2 regions of the Caproiciproducens sp. NJN-50 genome follow, and region 2 is predicted to be linked to the other one. Evidence: riboswitches for the same ligand, from Rfam matches in the RefSeq annotation. Region 2 holds a riboswitch; the other holds the start of a gene.
What was found. A riboswitch is a leader RNA that binds a small molecule or an ion and turns the genes downstream of it on or off. The one in region 2 is predicted to bind nickel and cobalt.
Positions count from the first base shown of each region.

Region 1 (3,290 bases), 1.0 Mb from region 2:
CAGAGGAATGATCGGGTAGATCATTTCCGTACTCATATCCATAAAAAAGCTTACCAGCCCGATCAGAAAAATATTGGAAACAATCATTGTCTTTTTTTTCGACAAAACAAACGCCTCCCCGTATTTATGACACTCTGTCAAAAAGCCGACCGCGCCGGCACAATCCGCCGTCATGCCGCCGTGAAAACAGAGAATTACAAATTTATCTTATGATAGCGCAGATATGGAATAAAGTCAACACAGAACGGAATATAATCATATGATAAGCGTACTTAGTGCCAACATCAATTACAATAGTGGAAAATTGAAAGAGCAAAGCCGACTTGTCCGCCGAAGATGCCGGAAAGGCGTTGGAAAAGATTAAAAATACCGCCAGATTACCGTTAAGTTCTTTCATAATGAATTTAATTTCCGTTCGGCTTGCCATCTTAGGTTGGAAGTATTATAATATTTCCGCAGACGGTTCGGGAGGGTGAAAAACATGGACACCAATATCTTAAATCTGAGTCAGGCATCGGAATTTTTGGGGATCAGCGAGAAGACGCTGATCAAGCTGCTCCGGGAGGAGCATATTCCCGCCCGGAAAATCGGCCGGGAATGGCGCTTCAGCCGGGAAGCGCTGGTCCGCTGGCTCGCCGCCGGGGATTCGACGAACTATATCAACCAAAACGAGCGGTACATGGTTTCCGAGGACACGCCCGGCAGATCCCCCGACCTGTTCGACGGCATCGGAAGCAGACTGGACTCTCTGCGAAAAAACGGAAACCGCATCCAGGCGTTGCTGCCGGATCTGGGCAGGGACGTCACGATCCCGCGGGAAGCCACTCTGCGCGTCAGCTATAAGCAGCAGCGGGAGATCGAAAAGCTGGAGTTCAAAATTTTCTGGAGCCTGCGAGAAGAATGCAAACTGGAAACAAATCAGAAGTCCGGAACTTTTCCTCAAAAGAAAAATCGATAATACGTTCGCCCGGGCCGCGCGGATATCCGCCCCGGTTCAGACCTCCATGCAGCGAGCTGCCGGCTTGTCCGGCAGATTCGCTGTTTTTCCATGTTTTCGCCGGGAATCCGAGGCAGGACACGTCCGTGAGCTGATTCGGGGCATCGACCGATTCGACATTCGCAAAAAGGCCGCTTTTCACTTGGGTGATAGCCATCGCCAAAAACTGCTATCTTGATTGAAAGGAAGTTCAAAATGCAGGAATGGGTCATCCATATTATGAACCAGTACGGATACGTGGGGATAGCACTGCTGATTGCAATCGAGAACCTGTTTCCTCCCATTCCTTCCGAGCTGATCCTGACTTTCGGCGGCTTCATGACCACTTACACCAGCATGAACATCTGGATTGTCACCTTGTCCGCCACCATCGGGTCGGTGGCTGGGGCAATCGTCCTTTACGGTGTCGGACGGCTGCTTCCGGCCGAGAAAATGGACAGGTTCATCGGGAAATGGGGACATGTCCTCGGGCTGAAAAAAGGGGATGTGGAACGGGCGGAAGGCTGGTTTAATCGGCGCGGTGCCTCCACCGTCTTTTTTTGCCGGTTTATTCCATTAGTCCGAAGCCTCATCTCCATCCCCGCGGGGATGGCGCGGATGCGCAGAGGCAGGTTCCTTTTGTACACCACCCTCGGCTCCGCAATTTGGAATGTGGTTCTGGTGGCGCTGGGTGCTTTTGCCGGAGCCGGCTGGGAACGCGTCAGCCAATCCATGAATCTCTATACCTACATTACTCTCGCCGTGATGGCGGTCGGCGGGGTTGGTTTTGTTGTTTGGATTTCTAAAAAAAGGAAAAAGAAAAAATAGGTTTTCTCTCAGGATCCGCCATAAAATTCATGATGGGAATCTTATCTTTTTGTTTTTAATCACTTGACGCGAGTAAATGAATATGATAGAATATCTTTCATCTCTTTGCGCTGCATTTGATCTACAGTACAAACTGAGCAGGCGATAAACCCGATATGGGTTTATGGGGCTGGGCCTCGCGGCAACAGGTTGATCAGAACCTGTGGGACAGTATGTTGTCTCACTGGTATTTTTGTACCCTTTTGAGACTGCAGCTGTATCTTTGCAATGCCATGGAGCTGTCGCATAAATGCTTAAGAAGCATTATGGAGGTAACTTTTATGACAGAACGAAAGAACACCACAAATCCAACCGGCCTGACGACGGCGGAAGCCGTGCAACGTCAAAAGCGATTCGGCAGGAACGAATTGATTCCGAAAAAGAAGAAGAATGTTCTTCAAGAGATTTTGAAAGCCTTGTCGGAACCTATGTTTTTGCTGCTCATCGTGACGGCGGTCATCTATTTTTTGCTGGGTGAGCCGCGCGACGGAGTTGTTATGCTGATCTTTGTATCGGGTATGATCAGTATCGATGTGATCCAGGGCTGGAAAACCGACAAGACCCTGAACGCCTTAAAGGATCTCGCGGCACCGCGCATTACGGTGCTGCGGGACGGAGCGGAGCAGCGGATCGACAGCGCTGATCTTGTCCCGGGAGATATCATGCTGATTGCCGAAGGCGACAAGATCCCGGCGGACGGGGAGATCCTTCAGGCAAACGATCTGTGCGTCGACGAGTCGTCCATGACGGGCGAAGCGGAAGGCGTTTGGAAGGTCGCGCTCGGGACCGCCGATACAGACGGCGGGCACTGGCGGTGCGACCACTGCTACGCGGGGACTCTTGTGACGCAGGGAAGCGCGCTGGTCCGCGTGGATCAAATCGGCAAAGCCACCGAGTTCGGGAAAATCGGTACAAATGTCGTCGGCGCGCCGGAAGCCCCGTCGCCGCTTCAGAGGCAGACCCGCGGGCTCGTGAAGCTTTGCGCGGTTATTGCGGCGGTCCTGTTTGTATTGGTAGGCTGCTTCACTTGGCTGAATATCCCGGACCACCAATTTACCGACAGGCTGATCGAAAGCATCCTTTCCGGCGTCACGCTCGCCATGGCCATGATCCCGGAAGAGTTCCCGGTTATTTTGACAGTCTTCCTTTCCATGGGCGCATGGCGGCTTGCAAAAAGGCATTCGCTTATGCGCAGGCTGGCTTCCGTAGAAACGCTCGGCGCCGTGTCGGTTCTTTGCGTTGATAAGACCGGCACCATTACGATGAATCAGATGACCGTATGCGATACGTGGACGGAGGAAAACAAAGAGCGGGACCTCTGCGCGGTCATGGGGATGGCCTGTGAACCGGACGCATATGACCCTATGGAAAAGGCCATGATTTCGTATTGTGAAGGCAGGGGCCTGTCCAAGGAGTTCCTTTTCGGCGGCGAACTGATTCAGGAATA
Region 1 covers NZ_CP035283.1:1,843,589-1,846,878, reverse strand. The annotation lists gene EQM14_RS08840 (MFS transporter) at 1-105, opposite strand, end outside; gene EQM14_RS08835 (helix-turn-helix domain-containing protein) at 482-958, shown strand; gene EQM14_RS08830 (DedA family protein) at 1,193-1,804, shown strand; NiCo riboswitch at 1,928-2,017, shown strand; gene EQM14_RS08825 (cation-translocating P-type ATPase) at 2,125-3,290, shown strand, end outside.
Region 1: linked by a shared signal. The riboswitch ahead of EQM14_RS08825 (cation-translocating P-type ATPase) and the one ahead of EQM14_RS03970 (cation-translocating P-type ATPase) in region 2 are both predicted to bind nickel and cobalt.

Region 2 (3,290 bases):
AAGGCAGCTTGCGCACCAGTGACTGCTTTTTGGCAAGCCGCCAAGCTCCCATTGATAAAAATACCGTGAGGATGACAGGAAACTCTTCTGGAATCATTGCCATGGCAAGGGTTATGCCCGACAAAATGCTCTCAATCAGCCTGTCGCCAAAGCTGTGGTCAGGAATATTCAGCCATGTGAATATTCCCACAAGGGCAAACAAGACTGCAGCAATTCCTGCGCATAGTTTAACAAGACTTCCGGTTTGCTTTTGTAGGGGTGTGGGTTCCTCCGGTGCGGATGCAACATTGACTCCGATTTTTCCATACTCAGTGGTGTTGCCAATTTTATCTACCAGTACCGTTGCTGTGCCCTGTGTAACCAGCGTGCCGGCATAACAATAATCACGCCGCCAATAGTCGCTTGTTGACTCTGCACTCTCAGTGTTGATTTTCCACACACCTTCCGCTTCGCCGGTCAACGAAGATTCATCGACACACAGGTCGTTACATTTTATTACAACTCCATCTGCCGGGATCTTGACGCCCTCATAAATCATCATTAAGTCACCGGGCACAAGGTCGGCACTAGCAATAGTCCGCTCCTTTCCATTACGAATAACAGTGATATGCGGGGCAGATAAATCTTTCAGGGCATTTAAGGTTTTATCGGTTTTCCATTCTTGAATTACATCAATGCTGATTATGCCCACCACAAAAACCAGCATAATTGCACCATCTCTGGGCTCTCCCAGAATAAAATAAATGGTTGCGGCGACAATGAGCAGTAAAAACATTGGTTCACAGATAATATGCAGAAGTTTTTTGAAAAAGCTCTCTTTCTTCTGTGTGGTCAATTCGTTTTTACCATATTGCTCCTGCAATCGTTTTGCTTCGGTGGCAGTTAAGCCAGCCATGTTTTGCTTTTTGTCTGTCATAAAAGTTACCTCCGTTTTAGCCTTTCGGCAATCGTTTGATAGCTCTATGGCACTCCATTTCGGGGTCATGTGTTCCATTGGGGGTATAAAAAAGCACGCCTATGGAACATACTACTGTCCCACAGATGTGCTCAAATTGCAATCTGTTGCCGCTCATTGGGCGACCCGGCCCCACACCCTTGCGGGCATCGCCTGCTCAGTTTGTACTGTTGATCTCGCATTCATGCTGAATGTAATGCAGTGCAAAGAGATTCTGTATATTATATGCTGGAGATGCATGTTTGTCAAGCGCTTATAAAAATTTGTTATGATAACGGTTGTTGTTTTACAATCTCACTTCCGACCTTAAATTTGAAGCATAGTCTTACCGTCTCGGTAAACCGGCTGTGTCAAGGAGTGTAATCCAATGCGCATTGCGTGCTTTTGATTCCGTTTCATGGCAATTCTTCTGTGCTACGGCATAGGTTATTTTTTCTCAAGATGGATGTTTCTTTTGCAATACCCTTTCCGGATTTCTCTGCCTTTCTTATTTACGATTGTCCTACCCGAGAGAAGTAAAGCTCGCAATTCACCATCGAATGAAAATGTTTTCAAACACATTGACAAAGCTTGATTTGACGCATATAATAATGATATATCGAATATTCTTGATATGAGGTGAAGAATTGGTAGCGGCTTATGAGGAACACGCAAAGGTGTTCAAAGCATTTTGCGATGAAAAACGTCTGAGGATACTCGGGCTTCTGCGCGGCGGCGAAAAATGCGCCTGCGTTTTGTTGGAGCAGCTGGACTTGGGACAATCGGGGCTTTCCTACCACATGAAAATTCTGGTTGAGTCAGGCATTGTGGAGAGTCGGCAGGAAGGCAAATGGACGCATTACAAAATTAGTGAAAAAGGCAGTGCTAATGCCTGTGCTCTATTAAAGAAACTGACAACGCCGGACTTGGTTAGAGAAGAAGGTAATTGTTGCGAAAGATAAAAGCCATCTGAAGGATGGCTTTTAACAGGCACAATACATCAAAATTTATTGATATGATTGTCCTATTTTGAAAGTGAGGTTCATTGGTGTGCAGCTATTAAAAGCAATCTGGGATTTCTTTCAAGGCCAAATACTTGGAATGAAGTGGTTGAATAGTATCATCGGCAACGGTTTATCGGCCTTGGGACTGGACCTAAACAACCGCTGGATTGGGAGCATTCAATTTTTTATTTATGACGTTATAAAGATTGTACTTCTTTTATGCTTCCTAATTTTTATTATTAGCTATATTCAGAGCTATTTTCCTCCTGAGCGAAGCAAGAAGATATTGGGTCGTTTTCATGGGATTGGGGCGAACTCGGCGGCGGCGCTGCTCGGGACGGTGACACCGTTCTGTTCATGTTCATCAATACCGCTTTTCATAGGTTTTACATCTGCAGGTCTGCCTTTGGGAGTAACTTTTTCATTTCTTATATCCTCTCCGATGGTAGACCTTGGCTCCCTTGTCCTTTTGATGAGTATCTTTGGCGCAAAGGTAGCTAGCTTTCATCGGAAAGAGGGCTGATCGTGAGTTTACTCATCGACAGCCACCTCCGTATATTTCATCGTGACACCGTCACGGATAACAGAGACGGCATCGGCGCTGGCGACTTGCTCGATATACCGCTTTACAATGACATCGCAGTATTTTTCATCAAGCTCAATAGTGAAACAAATCCTGTCGGATTGCTCACAGGCGATGAGTGTAGAACCGCTGCCGCCGAAAGGGTCGAGCACGATGCAGTTTGTTAGACTGCTATTCATGATCGGATATGCCAGCAACGCAATCGGCTTCATGGTCGGATGGTCAGCGTTTTTCTTTGACTTTTCGAACTCCCAAATGGTGGTCTGCTTGCGGTCTGTGTACCAGTTGTGCTTACCTTTTTTCTTCCAGCCGAACAACACAGGCTCGTGCTGCCACTGGTATGGGGAGCGCCCAAGCACCAGCGACGGCTTTTTCCAGATGCAGCACCCGGAAAGCTGAAAACCTACGTCCGAGAATGCCTTTCTGAAATTCAAACCTTCGGTGTCGGCATGAAACACATAAATGGAAGCGTCCTGCGCCATCGCCGCTTCGGTGTTCGTAAACGCCGCAAGCAGGAAGTCATAGAACGCTTGGTTGCCCATGTTATCGTTTTTGATTTTACCTGCGGCACCTTCATAATTGACGTTGTATGGCGGGTCGGTCACCACCAGATTGGCGAGCTTCCCATCCATCAGAGCGGTAAAGGTGCCGGCTTTGGTGGAATTACCGCAGACCAGCCGATGTCGACCGAGCAGCCACACATCGCTCGGCTTGGTCATGGTGGGCTTTTGTAGTTCTGCGTCCACATCAAAATCATCGTCGTGGATAC
Region 2 covers NZ_CP035283.1:823,585-826,874, forward strand. The annotation lists gene EQM14_RS03970 (cation-translocating P-type ATPase) at 1-916, opposite strand, end outside; NiCo riboswitch at 1,029-1,126, opposite strand; gene EQM14_RS03975 (ArsR/SmtB family transcription factor) at 1,582-1,896, shown strand; partial or broken gene EQM14_RS03980 (permease) at 1,985-2,437, shown strand; gene EQM14_RS03985 (site-specific DNA-methyltransferase) at 2,470-3,290, opposite strand, start outside.